Regions from separate parts of the Peribacillus sp. FSL H8-0477 genome, predicted to be linked through region 2. Evidence: riboswitches for the same ligand, from Rfam matches in the RefSeq annotation. Region 2 holds a riboswitch; each other region holds the start of a gene.

Region 1 (8,105 bases), on a different contig from region 2:
AGTTAATAGACTTAAAGCTGACTGCTCGATGGTCAGCTTTTTTTCTTGTAAGTAAATTCACGGATTACACAGGAATTTTGCTCGTAAGTATGGAATTCAGATAGTGATACAGTTTTTTAAAGTACTCATCAGAAGACCTCCCTACAATCATTGAAGGATTGTTCTAAGAGGATACAAAGGAGATAAACCCATGACAAAAAGAACCTTACTACTTACGCATGATGTAGATGCAGCTATTCTTTCAGAAATTCAAGCTATTATCCCTGAATGGGAAGTTACGGCTAGTCGTGATCCCGAGGTGTGGGAAGGTAGGTTGAACGATGCGGAGATTATCGCTGGATGGAACAAGCGCTTAAGGGAACCCGTAATAAGTGCAGGCTCTAAGGTACGTTGGATTCAAACTTGGAGTGCAGGAGTGAATAACCTCCCATTAACAGAATTACAGCAGAAAGAAGTAGTCGTTACAAGTGCTAACGGTGTTCATGCGTTCCCTATTTCAGAAACCATCTTTGGACTGATGCTGGCCTTAACCCGTAAAATTGATACATATGTTAAAAATCAGCAGCAAAAGAAATGGCATCATGCTAATATGAAGCTTGAAATTCACGGCAAGACAATCGGAATTATTGGTGTCGGTGCTATAGGCAGTGAAACAGCAAAGATTGCAAAAGCCTTCGGTATGACTGTGCTTGGAATCCGCCACTCAGGAAAAGATGCAGAAAATGTAGATGAAATGCGAACACCAAATCAGTTAAATGAAGTATTGTCGCGTTGCGATTATGTTGTTGTGACCCTTCCACTCACTGAGGAGACCAAACACATGTTTAAAGCGGAACAATTTGAACAAATGAAGGATACAGCATACTTCATAAATATTGGCCGCGGTCCTATTGTTGTCGAAGCGGATCTTATCAATGCATTGAATACTGGCCAAATTGCTGGTGCTGGATTGGATGTATTTGAAGTAGAGCCCCTGCCGGAGAATAACCCACTTTGGGATCTTGAACAAGTGATCATTACCCCTCATACGTCCGGTTCAACTGAGTTCTATGACCAGAGGCTGCTGCAAGATATTTTCATTCCTAATTTAAAGAAGTATATCGAGGGTGAACAACCTGCGATTAACCTGCTTGACTATTCGAAAGGATATTAAGGAGTAAAGCCTTATCTGCATGTAAAACTGTACCCTATAGAGTAGACACTTAGAAAATGTCTACTCTATAGGGTATTTTTGTTACACCCCCCATTAAGTTTTTTAGTAACTAGGTGCCGCTTGTTAACAGCCAGCTATAGCTGTAACAACCCGATTTACTAAGGATGACAAAGTCGGCTCCCATTTTTTTATATAGAGTAGAATATTGTTGATCATGAGTGACAACAAACAACTTATAAGGTTTGAACTCTATAAATACTCTTACAAGATTTATTCCATCTAACAGAGTATTAGGGAATAGATAAACACAGTTAGCCTGCAATGATTTATGAACCATTATTCCATCACAGTCCTTCAGGTTACTTGTAGGCTTAAACCACTCTTCATCATAGTCTAAAGTTTCTAAGTCACTTGTATCCGTGTGGGTGGCCCCTATACTTTTCTTTACAGATTTAAATAATTTTCCTTTTCCAACAAGCAGTACTTTTCCCATACAATCCACCCCATTAGTACTTTCTCTTATTAATTCTCAATCTGCATTCTTTCTATGAAAGAGAAGCCTGCCTGTTGAAAATATAAAAAATAGACCAATGCTTACTCTTTCCCCATGTATGCCGCTAAGCATCCCAGCGTTAACCAATAAGATTCAAACATTGATTAGTAGATACATAGCAAAGCAAACCTATAAAAGTAGAGAAAAGTACTCATTGGTTTACTTAACTCCTAGCGATCATGTGCTTCCTTTGCGTGTCTGTCCTCTATGTTCCTTTTTCCTATTTTTCTTATATATGCTACTCAATCCTTGTTTTTTTATGGTAGTCTTTTTTTACATTCTAAGTTGTTTATTTATCTTCTTATCTATAGAAAAGCTTTGTGAAAAGCCGAATATATTCTTTGTACTATTGAACTAATGTAAAACCGCCTCTTTTAGAAGGACGTCAAAACCAAAAACACTGTGAAGGGTCCGTACTGCTCTTTCTGACATATCTTCGGGAATAATACAGGAAACCTTCATTTCTGAATGGCTAACCATCTTAATCGGAATATGCTCGGAAGCCAATGCTGTAAACATTCTTGCAGTTGCTTCGGGATTTGAGACCATTCCTGATCCAACGATAGAAACTTTCGCTAAACCTACTTCCGTATTGAGTTCTTCAAACGCGAGTGTTGTCTTATTGGATTCGAGTAAATCCAATGTACGTCCCAAATCTTCTATCGAAACAGTAAAGGACAAGTTAGTTAACGAAAGTTCATCTGAGCACTGGGTTATGATATCTACATCAATATGGGATTTCACCAAAATTGTAAATAAAGAAGATAATGCATCAAATTTTTTAATTGTAATTTTCGCGATATGATCTTTGTGAGTCACTCCGCATACCAACTTTGCTTCCATATCCACATCCCCCTCTATTAAGGTTCCCTCTTCATCAGAAAAACTAGATCTTACCATTAACCGAACATTATATTTTTTCGCACACTCTACCGCACGGGGATGTAAGACACTCGCGCCTAATGTCGCCAATTCCATCATTTCATCTAAGGATATCCTAACTAATTTCTTGGCTGTAGGCACAATACGTGGATTGGCAGAAAAGACTCCGGAAACATCTGTATAAATTTCACATAAGTCAGCCTTAATGCTGGCAGCCAGCGCAACTGCAGTTGTATCCGAACCCCCCCGACCCAGAGTAGTAACTTCTCCGTCTTCCGTAATTCCCTGAAACCCTGCCACAATGACTATGGTACCTTTTCGAACAAGATTTACTATTTTATCGCTGTGAATATGGACGATTCTCGCTCTATTGTGAACGGTATCTGTCATAATCCCAGCTTGCCATCCTGTTAAAGAAACAGCAGGATAGCCTTTACTTATCAAAGCCATAGCAAGTAAGGATATGGAAACCTGTTCGCCTGTTGCTAACAGCATATCCATTTCTCTTCCCGCTGGGTTGGGAGACAATCGCTCCGCCATATCTACTAATGAATTGGTGGATTGACCCATCGCTGAAACAACCACGACTACATCATTACCTTTATTTTTCGCCTCCACTATACGTTCTGTTACCATCAGAATTCTATCAATACTTCCAACCGAGGTGCCGCCGAATTTTTGCACGATAAGTGGCAATATTCATCTTCCCCTCTATCTAATTATCCCACCCATTTTACCCTTTAATTAAATCCGTAAATACGGTACAAACGATAAAACGTATCATTAGCAAAACATGTACGTTTATCGGGACTTCTTGGTCCACACACCCTCTATGAACCCCCGTTCCTGCTATTGATTGCCCTTGATACTAGCTTGATAGCGCAATAGATGTAACGCCTTGTCTTGAATCCATACCTGGTCAAGCTTAAGACAATCGGCATCCTTCAAATGGACACCTTTGAAGTCCACATGCATGTTGGCTCTTTCCGCTTCAGCAGGATTGTGATCTTGTAGGTGACTTAACTCCTGTACCCATTCCTCATATTGATCGTCTGAGACAATGCGTTGATTCATGCGATAATCGATATAGCAAAGAACCAGCACCTGCCTCCTTCGCCTGATAATCTGGGCGACGATATCCATGTCAATACCATTATCATCTAGCAGATTAAACGGTTCCTCAAAATTCATCATACTACCCCATCTTCCCTAATAAACTATTATTCTGGTCACATTCCTTCAGGTTTCTTGCAGGCTTAATCCCTTTTCCTCATTGAATTTGTACCGTTCCAATGACTTCTCGATTGATAGTTAACTGTTGTAAACAACAAATAGACCAATGCTTACTTTTCCCCTTGATAGGCAATGTAATATCCATCCATGTCCGAGTGGTGATACAGGTCTCGGAACCTTGTATGTTTTACAAAAACCATAAAATTAGAGAAAAGCAATCATTGATCTACTTAACGCCCAGCAAGCTTTACGCTCTCTTTGCGTTCTGTCATCCATGATAGTATTCGATTTATAGGCATAATAAAAAGACCTATGTTAGTGTCAGAACGGTTTAGCTGTAAAAAAAGCAACAACAAAAGCCTCCTGATCAAGGCGGTCTTTATGACCTCCTTCGCTTTAGCCGACGAAGTTAGCTGACGGGTAGGATGGCGAAAGAGTTTCTCATCCCTTTTGCAAATGCAAAATTAACCCCAAAATAGTGGTTCCTCCGTTCTCAATACGTGAGATTAGGCCGCAATTAAATTGTATTTTATTGGAATTATCATACTCCCATCCTTCATCACTTGTAAACCCCCATGGGATAGTAAATATGCTCAAAATCATCCATATTCATTCGTTTTCATTTAATTTCATGGCTAAAACACTATATATTTCTATAAAACTTACTATTTCAAGTTATATTAATCATTATTTCAAATTGGATGAACAAGAATTTAGATTGGAATATCATAGTGATATCAAAAAACGTAGGAACGACTAGGAGTATTTATTGTGAAAGTTGGAAGGGCGACTCTTATCGCCCAAATCCGACAAATTACTTTGTAAGCGTTGATTAGAGAGTGATCTTTTCCGTATTGCACTTGTTTTAGTAAAGTATTTAAAAAGTATGCGAGAATACCAGTTTGACCATAATCGTGTAACACCTCTCTATTACTGGATGAACTGCTTCGTTTGATTGATTAGTTGCAGTATCGAGGTATGATCAAAAGCTTTCTTTGTCAAATCAGTCATTTTCAGTTTAGGATAAGAGTGTAACTCTCCGATAGATTGATCGTTTACAAACCAATCATTTATAGGTAAATAAGATAAAGCAGCATCAGTCCACGCATCTTGCAAAACGGGACTATAAAGTCGGTTTCTTTTATTTGTAGAAAAAACACCGCTCCAGTAATCCGAACGTGAACCAGAGTGCGGAACGTCACAAGAAAATTCGAGACATCCCTGCAACACATTTATATCCTGAAATAAAAGCCGATAGAGTTTTTTACCGATAAGAATTCTACTTTTCGGATCTGCAAATCGTTTAACGACTAAACCTGTCAATCTTGTCAGCTCATATTTTTTTTGCTGATACGGAAACAGAACCATTGTGAACCCCAAGTTCTCTTGCAGTTGAAAATCAAGTCGTTTCATGATTTGACTATGTGGAGGTCGTGTTATCAAACGCTGCTCTAGCATCTGCTGTTCATTAATAATCATTGCAATCGTTAGTAATGAAGATTTTCTATTATGAATAAACAGGTCCCATATCGGATGCATAAAGCGAGATACATGAAAAATAGCAAGGAATTTACTCAAGTCGATTCGTTGCTTCACCGCATAACTATATAGCAACAACTGTGGATAAGCATCGGCAAAAATGGCTGCATTAGCGTCTTCTAGAAAATAGAAAAACTTCTTTCGCTCTGTTTCTGTGAAAAGGTGGTTCATTAAATCGCTCTTAAGATCAGTCATATGGTAACCACCGTTACGAGATACAAAATGGGCAAGCAATGCCCAATGAATCTCAGGGTGTTTAATATAAAAAGACAAATAAGCTTCTGTTCGTGTGAGATTATTACGATTATATTTCGTGGTTTCAGCTCGAATGGCTTTAATTATTTTCGTTTCATTTGGAAGCAAAGCGATACTGTGCTCACTAGGTTGTTCATATTCAAACAATAATTTCTGTTTAAGTTCTTCAAACTCTTTTACAGGTAATACTGTTTCATTTTCTTGTGTATCAAAGAACTGAAGGAAGCACGATTTCAACTTAATAACTCTTCCTCCTCTCAACAAACAACCTTTTCTTTTATATATGTAGAAACAATTTTTTGGCCGCTTATACCATGGCGAAAATACAAAAAAAAGTCATCCTCGAAAGGATGACTTTTAGGGTTATCTAGTTTTTGTGCTAATTGCTTGTTCCCATAGGAGTCGATTACTGCTGTCAGGATCATGTTCCACTCGGCTTTCACGATCAAATAGCAAGGTTGTTCGTTTATCTAAGTCATACGGCGGCCAGTGAACCATGCTTTGTTCATCTGGATTCCCTGTTCGAATAAAAGCAATCCAGGCTTGGTGAATTTGATCGGCTAGTAACTGTTCTTCAGGTGATCCGGCAAGAAACGGTACGGATTTGCGAAGATTATTCCAAACAAATAAGAGCTCGAGTGCATGAAAGGCTTTCATTTTCCCTTCAAAAATAGGGCTTTCATAATCAAATCGATACATCCAGACGGGTGCTCCTTGCTTGATCTGTTGTTCAGCTAGTTGAATTGAAGGATAAGTAAATAAATTGAACGTCATCACTTGATCATAAAGTTCATGAGTTAACGGTGACTCTTTAAAAGAAGGGAAAAGTTGTGACCAAACAGAACCCAGTGATTGTTCAAAACGTGTACGTATTTCTTTCTCGTCGATCGTACGCCAGCTTTGATCAAAAAAGCTGAACAAATTATGTTCATCACGGTTTGTTCCAATTAATATGGGAATATTTTTGGAACTGCCAGCTGCGAGTGCTTGATCAGGATTTTGAGGCAGATACTCACCATCTACAGTCGGACACCATGTTGTGACATCGGCTGCTGCCTCTAAAAGATTATCAACGGGAAGGTCTTCTAAACGTGATAAATCGTTTTCTGTTAGTTGTAATTGATTTAAAATACGTTTAGCTGTATCTGTTGCTTTTTGTTTTGTTTGATACATATTTGGTGGACAGCTTTGTAAAATTGCTTGTTGAAAGAGGCCCTTAGCTGAAGGCATGGCAAGTAAAGCAGCAACACTCATAGCTCCAGCTGATTCACCAGCAACGGTAATTTTATTCGGATCTCCCCCAAATGCTGTAATATTATCATGTATCCACTCCAAGGCAGCAATCTGATCAAGAATACCGCAATTTCCAGAAGCTGCATATCTTTCTCCCCCTAGTTCTCCTAAATGAAGAAAACCCAAGATGCCTAGACGATAGTTGAGGGTAACAACAACGATATCCCCCATTTCCGCAAACGATTCACCGTTATATGCTGGAGAAGAACCTGAGCCATTAGTAAAGGCACCTCCGTGAATCCAGACTAATACGGGCCGTCGTTTTTCATCCGGTGATGGCGACCAGATATTAAGATAGAGACAATCTTCACTTGAATCCATTGGGTTGTCACCTAAAAACTTCATAATTTCACGGCTTTTTTGTACTGACACGCTACTGAAATCTACTGTCTCTCGCACGCCTTGCCAAGAATCAGGTTTTTCTGGAGCCATAAAACGAAGTTTGCCTAAAGGGGGTTTAGCATAAGGTATTCCTTTCCAAACTAAAACATTGCCCACTGATTTTCCATTGATTGAACCATTGGTCGTTTTAACTAATGCATCATCAGTCATCGATCTATCCCCTCTCTTCTATCAGACTAGGATTTCTTCAAGTAGTTCGACATCGATTCCTTAATTCCCTTTAACTGGTAAATCATTTTCTTATTGATAAACATTTGAGTATGAAGTGTTAACATGCGATGAGATTTAATAAATATTCTATCGAGGTTATTCTTGAAATAAAGGTTTAGTTTTGTTCTTATTATTCGTTTTTTACGTAACTCAAAAATACCTGCAGGGGTATATGCGTTAATAAAAAATTACCTTGCTCTTCCCCCCCATAGAAAAAAGGTCGATTTCGCTATGAAATCGACCTTTTAACACACTTATAGTTGTTTCTTTTTCCAAAATCCAAGTAACAGTGCTGTAATTAAGGAACCGATTACAATGGCAAGTAAGTAAAGAACTGGGTGATTAACCAATGGGATAACAAAGATTCCACCGTGAGGCGCCGGTAAAGTAATTTTAAAAGCCATGGATAAACCACCAGCTGTTGCCGCGCCAATTACACTGCTGACAATAACACGAATTGGATCCGCCGCGGCAAAAGGAATCGCTCCTTCTGTAATAAAAGATGCACCCATAAAGTAATTCGTAAATCCTGATTTTCTTTCTAGTTCACTGAATTTATGTTTGAAGAATGTGGTAGCTAATGCA
Region 2 (8,105 bases):
GCACCTTCTGCAATTTTTTGTGCTAAAGGTCCAAAGGTGTAAAGATAATTAATCTCACTGGGATTAATCATTTCGCCAATCTTCAAATGGAAGATTTCTTCCTGTGGTCCAAGCTCCAGCATATCTCCAAAAACTAAATGTTTGTGTTTAAATCCGGTCATCCCTTCAACTAACTCGATTGCTGCTTTAACAGATGTAGGGCTGGCATTATAAGCATCATTAATAATTTTCTCGCCATTAGCACCTGCAACCATCTCCATGCGCATATTCGTCAGCTGAATGGTCTTTAGACCTTCTTTTATAGCTGTTTCACTTACCTGCAGTTCTCTCGCAGTTAAAATTGCAGCTAACGCATTAAGGACATTATGATTGCCGAGAACAGGGATCATGTACTCATCCCCATTTTCCTCTAATTTAAAAGAGGTAGTATCCTGATTTTGCATAATAGAAGCCGCATAAAGAGCACTATCCTGACCACGACCAAATGATACTGTTTTCAGGTGAGGGTACTTCCCGTCAATCCGCTCAAGAAGTAAGGGTTCATCCCCCTGATAAATAAGCGTTCCTCCATCAGCCATACCCGCAACGATCTCAAGCTTAGCATTCGCAATTTCTTCACGTGAACCAAGATCAAGTAAGTGCGACTCACCAATATTCGTGATAACAGCGATATCCGGCTGAGCAAGCGCTGAAAGAAATTCTATTTCTCCTCTGCTGCTCATCCCCATTTCTAAGACAGCGACATCCGTATCTTCATCCATCGATAATAGTGTCAAAGGCATGCCCAAGTGGTTATTATAATTCCCTCTTGTCTTACATACCTTATATTTTTTGGACAGCAAAGCAGCCGTCATATCTTTTGTTGTCGTTTTGCCATTACTTCCTGTAATGCCGACCACCTTACAGTCCACTTGATGACGGTATACTTTTGCTAATTGTTGAAGGGCCGCTTGAACATCGTCAACAATAATCAGCGGCAGTCCTTCCGGAGGATTAGGCATATCACTTTGCCAAAAGGATGCAGCTGCACCTTGAAGAAACGCTTTTTCTACAAACTGATGACCGTTTACATGCTCCCCGACAAGCGGCACAAATAAGTTGTTTGGTTCTATTTTCCGGGAATCAATCGTGACACCCTCAACCATAACATCCCCAAATTGGGTAGTCTGATTAAGGCCTTTTGCCATTTCTCGAATTTGGTTAAACGTTCTTTTAATCATTTACTTCCTCCACCAATCTTTGCAGCATGATAACTTAAAAAGTATATTTAATTTTTTGTTTCTCTTCATTACGTTCTTTAGCCAGGTTAACTAAACGTTCAATTAACTCAGGATATTCAACTCCTGTGTGCTTCCATAACAGAGGGAACATGCTGTAAGGAGTGAACCCCGGCATCGTGTTCACTTCATTGATATAAGCTTTCCCATCTTTTGTTAGGAAAAAGTCTGCTCGAACAAGTCCAGAGCAATCCAGCGCTTTAAACGAGGTAACGGCCATTTCACTTAACATTTTATATTCTGATTCTGTAATTTCAGCTGGGATAACCATAACGGTATCTTCATCTTCATATTTAGCTTTATAGTCATAGAAATCTTTCTTAGCAATGATTTCTCCTGCTACTGAACAGTCAGGAGTATCATTACCCATCACCCCAATTTCTACTTCCCTAGCGATGACTCCTTCTTCCACAATTACTTTACGATCAAATTGGAAAGCTTCATCAAATGCTGCCATTAATTCATCTCTATTAACTGCCTTACTGATTCCCACACTTGAACCAAGATTAGCTGGTTTTACAAAGCAAGGGTACCCTAACTCACTTTCAACCTTTTCACAAGCTGCTGCTTTATTTGATTCCCATTCAGAACGAATAAACCAGTTATAGCCCACCTGTGGAAGACCTGCCTGTGCAAAGAGGTTTTTCATGATGACTTTATCCATTCCTGCTGAAGAGGCTAATACACCGTTCCCTACATAAGGAAGGTTAATCAATTCCAGCATTCCTTGTACAGTTCCATCTTCGCCATTAGGACCATGCAGTAGAGGGAAGATGACATCATATTTCGGTTCATCTTCGGTAGAACTAAGCGCTAGAGGTGAAATTGAGCTTCCACCAGTAAAGGCTAATTCCTTAACATTTTGAACGGGACCAGTCAGTTTAGGACCATTCATCCATTCCCCTTCTTCAGTTATGTAGATCGGATGTATATCATATTTTTCTATATCTAATGCTTTAATAACTGCAAGAGCCGTTTGCATCGATACCTGATGCTCTGCTGATTTGCCGCCGTAAAGCAATCCAAGTTTTGTTTTCATTAAGTAAACCCTCCAATATTCTAGTAACCTTTATTATTGTATCATTTTCCCTTCAAAACGAAAAAAATTAATCATGGAAATCAGGTGAGTTTTATTCACTAATCTATGTTAGATAGCCTATTTTCGCGCCTGCCTATATAATTTGGGAAAACAAAAACCCCTGATTCAGGGGAATTATTTTTTTATAATGGCCCACTCTTTTGTTTTTCGATAATAAATAATCTGTATATGTGGATGATCAGCGCTCATTTCTTTATAGCTCTCCATCATATCGTCCATATTTACATAATCACCAATAACCCAACCAGGTATTTCAATCTTCTGCCTCGTCTGTTGTGCTTTAGAAAACGATAAAATCAAACCCTCTGCCATTAACGGTGTAAGATGAGCAAGAATCTCATCCGGCACCTTAGGGATCTCACTTTTCTTTTTAAAACCCAGCCAGGTTCGTTCTATTGTTACGGATTCTAGTTTAAGAGGCAGTACATTTCCAATCAAATGTAAATAGCTGCTAAGAGTACGGTAGTATAATTTATTAAACCAACCGTCATCATGAGCAAGATAGACATATTGATTTTTTAGCTTCCGAAAGAACGGCGGGCGCAGATGATGTTTACAATGCCCTAAATATAATAATTCGGCAATTTCCTGTCCATCTAATTCGTCGAGCCCTGACTCTTCCTCAAAATCCAGCCAGCAAAAATCACCATATTCATCTACATCTTCCTTCAGTATCTCCCCGACACGATCCTCAGGAACATACTCTAATAACGTATTTAAGTTAAATTCTCCTTCTTCATATCGATGCTTTAGCAGCAGAAGATTACTCAATGGTACTTCCGTTGAGTGTCCAAATTCTCGAAAACTCATTCCAGAAAAGAGTGCAAAACGTTCAGAAGCCTGCAGATGTATATAAATAATGTCTCTACTATCATTTTTCATGGTATCCCTTACCCTCCGCACCAGCAATTAAAAAAACAACAGACACTTTCCACTTTATTTTACCAAAATAGCCGAGCAAATAGTTTACTTTCGTATGTTTTATTTCTCTTTCGAAAAGAATATCATTATCTTAGCCTGTACGCTATACAGCGTATATAATAAATTTAAAAACAAAAGCAGGAGAGATAGCGATGTTAACGATCTACTTAGTACGCCACGGACAAACCGAATGGAACCTTATAGGAAGAATGCAAGGCTGGGAAAACAGCGACCTGACTACCTCAGGGATAAACGATGCATTAGCTTTAGGAAAGCGTTTAAAGGACACACCCATCGATTGTATCTATACAAGTACGAGTGAACGTGCTGCTCACACTGCTGAACTCATTGCAGGCAAACGCGTGATTCCACTCATCAAAAGTGAACTGCTGCGTGAAATGTCTTTTGGTGACTGGGAAGGCAGACATAAAGAAGAGATTGAAGCAGAATACCCAAATGAGTATAAATCATTTTGGGAGACTCCCCATCTTTACCAGCGTAACAGCGGAGAGTCGTATCCACAAATCCTAGAACGTGCAGCTACTTCCTATAAAAACATTACCGAAGCACACCCTGAAGGGACAGTTCTGATTGTTTCCCATTCTCTATTCATTCGAGCTTTTATGGCCACTATAAAGAATCTTTCCTTATCCCAGCTCTATTCACAACCCTATATTGGGAATGTAAGTTTAACTAAAATTACCGTCAATCAAAATAAGCCCGAAATCATTTTCGAGGGAGACACTACCCACTGTTTAAGTTGATTGACCTAATAAAAAAAGGACTTGCAGAAACTGCAAGTCCTTTTTTATTATGCACTTTTTACTTCAGCCGCTTCTACAGGAGGATTGAATTGACCTTCCCATTTAGAAATAACGATAGCTGCTAGAGAGTTACCTACTACGTTAACAACTGTTCTACCCATATCAAGGATACGGTCGATACCAGCAATGAAGGCTAAACCTTCTACTGGAATTCCAGCTGATCCTAATGTCGCTAATAGGACAACGAATGAAACACCAGGCACACCCGCAATCCCTTTTGAAGTAACCATTAAGACAAGGATTAGGGAAATTTGAGCACCTATAGTTAAATCTATTCCGTACATTTGAGCAATGAAGATTGCTGCCAACGCTTGGTATAACGTTGAACCATCTAAGTTAAACGAGTAACCAGTTGGGATGACGAATGTAGAAATATGCTTTGGACAGCCTAGCTTTTCTGTTTTCTCCATCAATTTTGGAAGTACTGCTTCTGAACTTGCAGTAGAGAAAGCTAAGATCAATTCTTCTTTTAAGATGATGAATAATTTGAAAATATTAAAGCCAACAAGTCTAGCTATTAAACCTAAAACAACTACTACGAAGAAAATCATCGTTCCGTAAACAGTAATCGCTAATTTACCCAGTGGAATAAGGGATTCTAGTCCAAATTTAGAAATGGTTACTCCAATTAAACCAAATACACCAATCGGAGCAAATTTCATAATCATATTAGTCATAGCAAACATTGCTTCCGCCAACCCTTGGAAGAATCCAAGGACAGGTTTTCCTTTTTCTCCAGCCGCGGCTATTCCCAAACCTAACAAAAGGGAGAAGAAGATAATGGCCAGCATATCGCCCTCAGCCATTGCTTTAATTGGGTTAGATGGGACAATATTCACTATTGTATCCACTAATGATTTAGTTTCTGTGTTATCAGCCGTTTCAACGTAACTGCTGATATCTGTTTTTTCCAGGGAGCCCATATCTACGCCTGCACCTGGTTGGAATATATTTGCAGCCATTATACCTACGATAATAGCAATGGTTGTAACTATTTCAAAATAGAGAAGCGTTTTTCCGCCGATTTTACCGAGTGCCTTAAGGTCACCTACACCCGCTACAGCCATTACGATACTCGCAACAATAATTGGAACAACAATCATTTTAATTAAACGGAGAAAAACATCTCCAAGTGGTTGTAAATAAGTAGATACGTCAGGGTTGCCATAAAAAATAGCCCCCACGATAATCCCTAATACGAGACCAATAAATATTTGCCAAGCTAAACTAATTTTCTTCATCTAACATCCTCACCTTCTGTAAAAATTCTATGCTGCAAACATGCATTTTGTCTCGGTAAGGGAAACAAGGTAAATTTTCTCCGGCAAAAAAAAGACACACTGTGTGTCATTTTACGCGAACATTTTTCAAACTGTTCCCTTTACGCTGACGAGGTTAGCTGTCGGGTTAGGACTTGGAAACACAAAGCCCTTTCTACTAATCTAGAATTCACCCCAAGCGAACGGATCCGCAAATTGGGTCCCCCGTTCTTTCGATAAGATTAAGCGGTATTACGTTATAATAAAATATTATAGTAAAATTTCATTTCTGTAAATATATTTATTTCTGTTCTATGCATAAAATTGCTGGAAATCCCTCAAAAATCCCTTTATGAATCCGTTTTTTCTCTTATTTATGTAGTTCAAATAACATATCAAGTCCTATCTCTCTAATAGGCCTGTTAATAAATACCGGAATTTATCGCGTGTACTAATCTCTTTAAGTTGCTTTCGTGTTATATCTTTTGGTTGTAGTGCTGTTATAAAATAAGCATGATTTTGTGGTACATTCTCTGGTTCAGCTAAAATCGTTTCGCCTGCGGTCATGCCCTTCCGAATTTCTTGTCTTCCACTCATTTCAATACCCTTCGTTACATACTGCTTATTCACACGGCCAGTAGTTAACTTATAAACAAATGGCTTTGAACCCATATGTAAGGTATCTTCAGGAATAACCGGAACATTTTGCACACTTGAGGTAACAATCGATACATTCACCTTGCTGCCAACTGGTAGAAGCAATTGATCATCCTTAACTATAGCTTTATACGGATAAGTGCTTTCTTTCTTCATACTTGGTTCCGATTTCGGATAGGCTGTAATACGATCGACTGTCCCTATAAGAGGTTTTTTTAATTCAGATGATTCAACCGTAACTGCCTGTCCTTCCTCAGCTTCCTTTAACCTTTTTTCAGAAAGTTCTCCTTCAATTGACAACCTATTTGAAGATAAAGTTAGAATAGGGCCAGTAAGACTCTTATTCACTTCCTTCACAGTGCCATCAACATCACTAACAGCTGATACAGTCCCGCTTATTTCATCAAGATTTACAAGCTCAGCTTCTAGAATGTTAACCTTTTCTTCTATTTTGCTTTTCTCATATTCCTGTTTAAATATTTCCTGTTCAATAGTGGCAACAATTAGTTCAGATGAAGCATGCTCATCCAAATTTAAGTCTGCTTCCAGTTCTGCATTATCTTCATTATCAGACACTGAAGGAGCTTCTGGAATGGAGGATTGATAACTTTCCAGGCTGCTGATATAACTCTCTATTGCAGAAAGATCATTTTCAGCAAGTTGTTTTTCATTTTCAAGATTGGCTTTGCTTGTTGAAGCTTTTGGATCAAGGTATTCATATAAAGGCGTCCCTGAAGTGACCGTATCTCCTTCCTGTACTAAAAATTTCTGGAATTGTTTTTCATGATCGAAGTACACAGGATACTCTTCATATGGTACTACCATGCCTTGTACTTGAAAAGTCCTTGAAATATCGCCTAGTTTAGCTTTCGTCCAGTTCTCTACATATAAAGTTCGCTCAACTTTACTATCTTCCTTACCTATTAAATATAAATTACCCGCTATTAGTAATCCTGAAACTGCAGAGAGCGAAATAATTTTCCATTTCTTCATTGACTACACCTCCTCATACGAATACATTGACGTCTAAATAAGAACAGAAAGCCGCTAAAAACCAGTATAAAAGGTAACTGAAGCAAATCATCAGTAATATAATTATCGGTTTCTTATCAGATAAAGCTTTCAAATATTTATATGTAATCACAATAATTGCCACACTAAAAATAGACACTTCACTAAAGAAGTGAATAAAATAATCATTCGCAATAAAATATTGACTGACTACCCCTAAAGAAAATGGATTAGCATCTTGATTCAGATCCATCAATAAGAAAAAGGGAATCAATAGGAATTTTTCCACTAAAAAAAGTGTGAAACCAATCATCTGGACAACAACAATCTTTATGTATGGAATATCTGTTATCACCCAAAAGATCATGGCTGATACAAACAAAAAGATAGACGGGAGTATAAGACCTGCAATGATGTTCCCCAAAAATACAAGCAGTTTACCCGTTTCAAATCTTTCCGTACCAAGTCCATTTAACTCTTTTGAAACCGATTCCGTACCAATCCCAAAATAACCACTTATTGAGAACAATAGGATACTCGCTATGTATACCCATATTAGTTTCAGTTTAAATGCGGTTATTTCTTCGGCTTCTTTTAATTGAAAGGAACTAAGAGATGGACGAAACAGGCCCTTTACTAGTTTTACTTGATAAGTCATACACATTCCCCCGTGATTATGTAAATATTCTTCCCTTTAATTGTATCGTAAAATGGAGGAATGTGCCGTTTTCCTGTGTTGAAAATTGTAAAATTAAAGAAAAACACGATCAATTTACTCAATCTTTTCGCTAATGCCTGAAAACATTTTAAAATGTTGAGGAAGACTTGTTATCTTCGTTGGTGTTTTAGCATAAATTTCACCATCCATATCAACATCCATCTCTTCTGGAGTTTCTATGACAATTTCTCTTGCTTGAAAATGAAGCAGACCGTTATCTGCATCTACTTCGCTTAATGCACCCTTCAACGTAAGTAATTCCTTCAATATGCTCAAACTAGATTCCTTTACAATAATTAGATTTAGGAACCCGTCGTCTGCGTGGACATCTGTAAAAGG
Region 3 (8,105 bases), on a different contig from region 2:
CAGAAGGGATAGCCACAATACTGGGTGGATTATTTAACTCGTTCCCTTATACAGCTTTCTCCCAGAATGTCGGGGTGCTGCAGTTATCAGGTGTTAAAAGTAAAAATGTTATTTATACGGCCGGCGGAATGCTTATACTGATTGGACTGGTGCCGAAAATTGGTGCATTCACAACTGTCATACCGTCATCTGTTCTGGGCGGAGCCATGGTAGCGATGTTTGGGATGGTACTCGCATATGGAATAAAGATGCTCAGTACCGTAGATTTTTCTTCGCAAGAAAACTTGTTAATTATTGCTTGTTCAGTAGGAATGGGCATGGGGGTTACGGTAGTACCCTCGTTATTTACCAATCTGCCAGAAAGCATGCAAATTCTTACGAGTAATGGTATTGTAGCTGGAAGTATGACAGCGATAGTATTAAATATCTTTTTTAATATTGTTCCCAGCACAAAACAGACTCAACTAACAGCAGTCCAAAAAGCCTCATAGAAAAAAAGAGTTGCACAGTGCTGCAACTCTTTTTTTATTCTGCATATCATACATACAGAATCTATGAAAAGAGTTGAAGAAAATGAAAAAAAAGTATTGTCTGCACTGCCATGTGCTGTTAAAAAACGAGGAAGTATTCTGTATATGCGGCAGAAATACCTTCCAAGATATTGTTATTAATACACATAATCAACGCCCTTTAACGGGAAGGTAAGAGATGCAAGTTATTTGAGCGGTTCAAAACATTTTTCTAGATCTTTATCAAGAATATAAACCTCAATCTGTTCTCCAGTTTTTGTACTAATATCTCGATGAGAGGACAGAACCTTACATTTGGTATACTGTTCCACGATTTTTTCATAATCCTGGGTGTACATTTCATGTAGCAGTGAACGCATTTGCTTAATTAATTTCTTTCCTGCATTTCGGCTGGCCAGATGTTTTTCTTCAACAGTCAGAACACCTTTAAATCGGGTAATCAGCATATCATTAATAATATACGTTTTTGCCTCTTGTGGTCCTCTCCCAATCAACTCACGCTGAAACTTGATGAAGGCAGCACTAATCTCAGCTTCAAGTTTTTTCTTAGAATTTAACATAATCCCTCCACTAATTTTGGCTATTGCTGGAATTCAGCATAATTGCTGCCTAACTTCTTGTCAATCAATTTTATGAAAATTTGTAAAAGTTTGAAAAAGTAAGAATTAATGAGAAAACAAGTGATTTGATTTGAAAAATCGTTAAAAATGAATCTATTTCATCGATTTTGGATTTATATGGTTAGTTTACCTAGTTTACAAATGTTTCTAGTTAAGCGTAAAATAAGCGACAGCATAACAATTTAATAAAGGCCAAATCTCAAAGATTTTGAGAACGGAGGACCCAGTATTTTGGGGTTAATTCTGCTTTTGCAGAAGGGATGTGAACTCTTTCGCCATCCTACCCGTCAGCTAACTTCGTCGGCTAAAGCGAAGGAGGTCATAAGACCACCTTATTTCAGGGGGCTTTTTTGTTGATTTCAGCAAAATGAGCAGCCTGTCCTTCTGTAGGTCTTTTTAGTATGCCTATATTGAAAAATTGTTCTTGGATGACTGAGCGTAAAGGAAGCCCTGCTTGCTGGACGTTAAGTAGACCAATGAGTACTTTTTCTCCAAATTAATGTTTGCTTTTGCAAATCATTCTGTTTCTGTTGCAATGAAGTTTTTTCATTGTTGAAACTCGGATCGATTTTTTGCATCGGCTGCATATCGGGGGATGAGTACGCATTGGTCTTTTTTTTATGGATTGATAGTTTGACAGTGACAATACGGAAAGGAGGTGGTGAGGTTTTTTTCATCAACTAGTTGAAAGGAGAAGGTCAAATGGATGTTGTATCCGTGCTGCTAACAGCTGTTTCTTTTTCACTCTTTTTAGGATTTATTCACTTTTGTCAAAATGTTATCGAAAAAGAGGGAGAGTAAATAATGGTTCTATTGATGATTGTCGGAGTGGTTACGTTGTATTTAGTTCATGCATTGCTTAACCCAGAAAAATATTAATCGTGACTAACGGAGGAAATGTAAATGGATTTTTTACAAATCGGTGTGGTGCTGGTATTGCTTCTTGTACTAGCGATACCAATGGCAAACTATTTAACGACTGTTTATTCCCTTGAAACGACCAAGCAAGATCGAGTATTTGGACCAATCGAACGGATTATTTATAAGCTGTCAGGTATACAAACAAGTGAAATGAACTGGAAGAAATACGCTAAAGCCTTGCTGTTTAGTAATCTCATCATGTTTATCATTTCATACCTGATCATCCGCTTTCAAGGAGTGCTGCCTGGGAATCCTAGTAATATAGCAAATATGGATCCGATACTTGCCTTCAATACGGCTGTGAGCTTCCTTACGAACACGAACTTACAACATTACAGCGGAGAATCCGGTTTATCTTATTTATCACAGATGACTGTGATTATCTTTTTGATGTTTACGACCCCAGCCACAGGGCTCGCTCTATGTATGGCTTTCTTTAGAGGGATAACAGGGCAAAAGAATATGGGGAATTTTTATGTTGATTTAGTCCGTTCCCTTACGCGGGTACTGCTGCCGTTGTCCATTCTTATAGGTTTGATACTCGTTTCCCAAGGGGTACCGCAAACGTTTAGTTCTACCGCTGCCGTGACGACCTTAGAAGGAGCTGCACAGAATATCGCGAGAGGACCAGTTGCTGCTTTAGAATCAATCAAGCATTTAGGGACAAATGGCGGTGGATTCTTCGGGGTTAACTCGGCCCATCCCTTTGAGAATCCTACTGGCTTTACTAACATACTAGAAATACTATCAATGTTTTTAATCCCTGCTGCACTGCCCTTAACGTTTGGGCGGATGGCGAAAAACAAAAAACAGGGTTGGATCCTTTTTACTGCGATGGGGTTACTATTTCTTGTCTTCCTGAGTGTGTCCTATTTTAGTGAATTAAATGGGAATCCGGCGTTAGAAAAAATAGGTCTATCACAAGAAAATGGGAGTATGGAAGGGAAAGAGGTTCGGTTTGGAATCGCGCAAACTGCTCTATTTACTGCAGTTACAACAGCGGCGACAACAGGGACAGTGAATACGATGCATGATACGCTGACCCCGCTCGGAGGACTGGTACCGCTCGCCCAAATGATGTTGAACTGTGTCTTTGGCGGTGATGGAGTAGGAACAATCAATATTGTGATGTATACGATTATGGCTGTATTTATTGCTGGGCTGATGGTTGGACGAACGCCAGAATTTTTAGGCAAAAAAATTGAGGCAAGAGAAATGAAATTAATTGCGATCGTCATTCTCCTGCATCCTTTAATCATTTTAGGACCATCGGCGATTGCGTTAGCTACTGAAATGGGTACCACAGCCATTTCAAATACGGGATTTCATGGGATTTCTCAGGTGGTCTATGAGTTTACTTCGTCAGCGGCTAACAATGGCTCAGGGTTTGAAGGGTTAGGAGATAACACGCCTTTTTGGAATATTTCTACCGGCTTAGTTATGTTGTTCGGCCGTTACCTTTCAATGATTGCCATGATCGCAGTCGCTGGTTCTTTACTCACTAAGAAGCGTGTGCCAGAGACGATTGGAACACTTAAAACAGATAATAGCACGTTCCTAATCATCCTTTTAGCCACTGTTTTAATAATAGGAGCGTTAACGTTCTTTCCCGTACTTGCCCTTGGCCCAATTGCTGAGTGGCTGACCATTAGATAACTGTTGAAAAGGAGTATTCCAGATGAGTAGAAAGAGTAAAGGGAACATCACTAGTACGATCTTGCTTGAAGCAGGCAAAGATGCTTTCAAAAAATTAAATCCAAAGTTAATGGCTCGTAATCCTGTCATGTTTGTCGTAGAAATAGGCTTTGTTATGACCTTACTGCTATCGATATTTCCATCATTGTTCGGGGGGGATTCAGACAGAGGATATAATATGGCTGTGAGCTTCATTTTAGTGCTAACGATCCTGTTTGCTAACTTTGCGGAGGCGTTAGCTGAAGGACGAGGGAAAGCACAAGCGGATAGTCTTAAGAAGACGAAACAGGACACGAAAGCAAAGGTCATCCAAAAAGATGGTTCAATAAAAGTAGTGGATGCCGCAGACTTGCGTAAAGGCGATATTGTGTTAGTGGAAGCCAATGATTTCATACCAAGTGATGGAGATATTATTGAAGGCGTCGCTTCAGTAGATGAATCAGCCATTACTGGCGAGTCAGCCACAGTCATAAAAGAATCAGGAGGAGATTTCAGTTCTGTAACAGGCGGGACAAAAGTGATTAGTGACTACATTAAAGTGAAAGTCAGCAGTGACCCAGGTGAATCGTTCCTAGATAGGATGATTAGTTTAGTAGAAGGAGCTAAGAGACAAAAAACACCTAATGAAATTGCACTCAGCACGCTGCTTGTTGGGTTGACGCTTATTTTTCTGCTTGTTTGTACCACACTAGTCCCAATTGCTTCCTATATTAATGTGAATTTGCCGACTGCTACATTAGTGGCATTACTAGTTTGCTTGATTCCAACAACAATAGGCGGTCTTCTTTCTGCGATTGGAATTGCAGGGATGGACAGAGTGACACAATTTAATGTGATTGCAAAATCTGGGAAAGCGGTAGAAGCGGCTGGTGATATTAATACGATCATTCTAGATAAAACTGGAACAATCACACTGGGTAACCGGATGGCATTTTCACTTTTGCCGGTTAAGGGGGTAACCCAGAAAGAGATGAATAGGTTTGCTGCTTATTCATCGCTGCATGATGAAACCCCAGAAGGCCGTTCCGTGGTTGATTTTGTTAAGAAGGATGGAACAGTCAAAGAGGAATTAATAAAGGAAGGATCGGAAGGAGTAGAATTCACAGCTGAGTCTAGAATGAGCGGGACGGATCTGGCAGATGGCACCAAAGTTAGAAAGGGTGCAGTTGATGCAATCAAGAAATATATCCTGCAGCAGGGAGGAAAAATTCCACTTGATTTAGAAAACATTAGTGATGAAGTCGCGTCACTTGGCGGAACACCGCTGGCTGTAGCAGAAGGAAAACGAATATTGGGTGTTATTTATTTAAAAGATACAGTCAAACCAGGCATGAAAAAACGTTTTGATGAATTACGAAAAATGGGGATAAAGACGGTGATGTGTACCGGTGATAACCCATTAACAGCGGCAACAATTGCAAAAGAAGCTGGGGTTGATGATTATATTGCTGAAGCAAAGCCGGAAGACAAAATTAGGGTGATCAAGCGAGAACAAGCTGAAGGTAAGCTTGTGGCCATGACCGGTGATGGAACAAATGATGCACCAGCCTTGGCTCAAGCGGATGTAGGATTGGCAATGAATACGGGAACACATGCTGCGAAGGAAGCGGCGAATATGGTTGATCTGGACTCAGACCCAACAAAGATCATTGAAATCGTAGCGATTGGGAAGCAGCTTCTGATGACAAGAGGTGCTTTAACTACCTTTAGTATCGCGAATGACGTCGCTAAATACTTTGCGATTATTCCAGCCATGTTTATGGTTGCTATTCCAGAAATGAAAGCCCTCAACATTATGGGGCTGGACACACCGCAAAGTGCCATATTAGCGGCTTTGATATTTAATGCATTGATTATTCCCCTATTAATTCCATTAGCCATGAAAGGGGTAAACTATGTTCCGATGAATGCCTCCAAATTGTTAACCAAGAATCTATTTATTTATGGATTGGGTGGAGTAATCGTTCCTTTTATCGGTATCAAAGTAATTGACTTACTGCTTGTATTAGCTGGATTATCTTAATCTTATAAAAAGGTGTGGTATGCATGTTAAAAAGTATCCGTTTAGTTTTCGTCTTGCTCGTCATTTGCGGGTTAGCTTATCCGCTGCTGTTGACAGGGGTTTCCCAAGTAATAATGCCGGCAAAAGCAGAGGGCAGTTTACTTGAAAATAAAGCAGGAGAGCTGATTGGTTCGCGGTTAATTGGTCAATCTTTTACAGACCCCGGCTATTTTCATGGTCGTGTTTCTTCTATTAATTATGATGCAGCTGGTTCAGGTACGCCTAATTATTCTCCATCGAATAAAGAAATGATAGAACGAACAAAAAGTGAGATGGTTAAATTCCTAGAGGAAAACCCAACAGTCAAACAATCAGAGATACCAGCCGATTTAGTCACTAATTCAGGTTCAGGACTTGACCCAAATATTTCTATTCAAGGAGCAGACATTCAGGTACCTCGAATAGCCAAAGAACGCGGGATTTCAGAAGAACGTTTATATGACCTTATCAATACACATAAGGAAGGCCGCTCGCTAGGGTTATTTGGAGAACCCAGAATCAATGTTTTAGAGATAAATATAGCATTAGATGAATTGTGAAAGAGTGGAGGAGAGTGATAGTTACTCTCCTCTTAACGCTGAATTGGATTAGGAGGTATGATCATGTCCCAGAACTTTCGCCGAAAATCACCTGAAGAGATTCTCCAATCGATTTCCACGATCAAAAAAGGCAGACTCAAAATCATCCTCGGAGCGGTAAGCGGCTCTGGGAAAACCTATCATTTACTCCTTGAAGGAAATGAGCTGAAAAAACGCGGGATTGATGTGGCTGTTGGTGTAGTAAGTACACTCAACAGCCCAAAAACATTAGAACAATTAGGCTGTCTAGAAGTTATTCCTTCAATTGATTGGGAGGATAATGGTCAGTTGAAACATGATTTAAATATGCAAGAAATTTACAAAAGAAATCCAGAAGTAGTGTTAGTTGACCAATTAGCCCACATTAACCGGCCTTCAGCTGAAAATCGAACTAGATTAGAAGAAGTTAAAGAATTAATTAATAATAAGATTAGTGTGATTACCACCATCAATATCTACGAATTAAAAGGGGTTAAAGAGGTTGCCGAACGGTTAATGAAATGCCCGATTAATATTCGTGAATTTGTTCCTGAAGATACATTGACGGTGGCTGATGAGGTTAGACTCTTGGATGTAACACCCGAAGCCATTTTAAAACGACTTCTAGAAGGGAATATTGAAGCAACTCATCAACAAAATGAACAGGCGCAATTATACAATAAGGATAATTTAGCTGTTCTAAGGGAACTGTCCTTACGATTTTTAGCAGGTGAAGTAGAAGAAGATTTGACGGAAATTCGAGAGCAAGAAGGATTAGTGGGACCCTCTGGAGCTACTGAACGGATTCTGGTATGCGTACAATATAATTGGAATGGGTCCCTGTTAATCAGAAGAGGAGATCAGATAGCAAAACGACTGGGCGGCGAACTATTAATCGCTTGCTTTATCGTAAAACAAAAGAATTTGACAAAAGAAGAAGAAATGTTTAAAAAATCAATGCAAAAGTTGATTCATAAATTAAAAGGAAAATTTGAAGAAGTTTTGATCGTCCGGGAAGATATCGCTGATGAAATCGTGGAATATGCTATGCAGCATTATATTACACGGATTACGCTGGGACAATCAAAAAGGACCAGATGGGAAGAAATCATTCAAGGTTCAATTATTAATCGAATCCTAAGAAAAACAAAGCATATTGACATATGCATTGTCGCAGACCGTGCCAAAGAGCATGGAGAAAGAGTGATTACGGCCATTCATTCGAGTAAGGAGAAAAACTCCTATCGAAGGTTGTCACCAGATGAAGTGAAAGAAAAAATACAAGATGTTAAAAGCGGAACACTAAAAGTATATATTGGTGCAGCCCCAGGCGTAGGAAAAACCTATACGATGCTAAGGGAAGCCAATGAATTAAGAAAAAACGGAATTGATGTTGTCATTGGGTTCTTAGAAACACATGGTCGACCTGAGACAGCTGAACAAGTCGGCATCGTAGTGACTGTACCTAGAAAACAGGTGCGATATAAACAAGTTGTATTAGAGGAAATGGATGCAGAAGCCATATTAATACGTAATCCTGAAGTAGTCCTTGTGGATGAATTAGCACATACCAATGTTCCTGGAAGTAAAAATCAAAAAAGGTATCAGGATGTTTTAGACATCCTGCATGCAGGCATTTCCGTTATTTCTACCATGAATATCCAACATATAGAAAGTTTAAATGACAGTGTAGAGCAAATTACTGGCGTACGCGTCAGAG

What was found. A riboswitch is a leader RNA that binds a small molecule or an ion and turns the genes downstream of it on or off. The one in region 2 is predicted to bind cyclic di-AMP.
Region 1: it holds a riboswitch for cyclic di-AMP, as region 2 does, so the genes downstream of both, MHI18_RS21150 (DNA ligase LigA-related protein) here and MHI18_RS12725 (cation:dicarboxylate symporter family transporter) in region 2, are expected to answer to the same signal.
Region 3: it holds a riboswitch for cyclic di-AMP, as region 2 does, so the genes downstream of both, MHI18_RS22125 (potassium-transporting ATPase subunit F) here and MHI18_RS12725 (cation:dicarboxylate symporter family transporter) in region 2, are expected to answer to the same signal.

Annotation. Positions count from the first base shown of each region.
Region 1 covers NZ_JBBODE010000003.1:343-8,447, reverse strand. The annotation lists gene MHI18_RS21170 (lactonase family protein) at 1-6, shown strand, start outside; gene MHI18_RS21165 (D-2-hydroxyacid dehydrogenase) at 191-1,153, shown strand; gene MHI18_RS21160 (hypothetical protein) at 1,263-1,646, opposite strand; gene MHI18_RS21155 (aspartate kinase) at 2,061-3,284, opposite strand; gene MHI18_RS21150 (DNA ligase LigA-related protein) at 3,438-3,731, opposite strand; cyclic di-AMP (ydaO/yuaA leader) riboswitch at 4,205-4,344, opposite strand; gene MHI18_RS21145 (DUF2515 family protein) at 4,752-5,852, opposite strand; gene MHI18_RS21140 (carboxylesterase/lipase family protein) at 5,979-7,460, opposite strand; partial or broken gene MHI18_RS21135 (PTS fructose transporter subunit IIC) at 7,775-8,105, opposite strand, start outside.
Region 2 covers NZ_JBBODE010000002.1:193,527-201,631, reverse strand. The annotation lists gene MHI18_RS12745 (UDP-N-acetylmuramoyl-tripeptide--D-alanyl-D-alanine ligase) at 1-1,220, opposite strand, end outside; gene MHI18_RS12740 (D-alanine--D-alanine ligase) at 1,255-2,316, opposite strand; gene MHI18_RS12735 (hypothetical protein) at 2,491-3,258, opposite strand; gene MHI18_RS12730 (histidine phosphatase family protein) at 3,450-4,061, shown strand; gene MHI18_RS12725 (cation:dicarboxylate symporter family transporter) at 4,109-5,362, opposite strand; cyclic di-AMP (ydaO/yuaA leader) riboswitch at 5,492-5,639, opposite strand; gene MHI18_RS12720 (efflux RND transporter periplasmic adaptor subunit) at 5,783-7,030, opposite strand; gene MHI18_RS12715 (hypothetical protein) at 7,044-7,706, opposite strand; gene MHI18_RS12710 (diacylglycerol/lipid kinase family protein) at 7,821-8,105, opposite strand, start outside.
Region 3 covers NZ_JBBODE010000001.1:850,815-858,919, reverse strand. The annotation lists gene MHI18_RS04420 (nucleobase:cation symporter-2 family protein) at 1-491, shown strand, start outside; gene MHI18_RS04415 (DUF2294 domain-containing protein) at 716-1,090, opposite strand; cyclic di-AMP (ydaO/yuaA leader) riboswitch at 1,331-1,471, shown strand; gene MHI18_RS22125 (potassium-transporting ATPase subunit F) at 1,955-2,029, shown strand; gene kdpA (potassium-transporting ATPase subunit KdpA) at 2,054-3,727, shown strand; gene kdpB (potassium-transporting ATPase subunit KdpB) at 3,750-5,789, shown strand; gene kdpC (potassium-transporting ATPase subunit KdpC) at 5,813-6,367, shown strand; gene MHI18_RS04395 (universal stress protein) at 6,431-8,105, shown strand, end outside.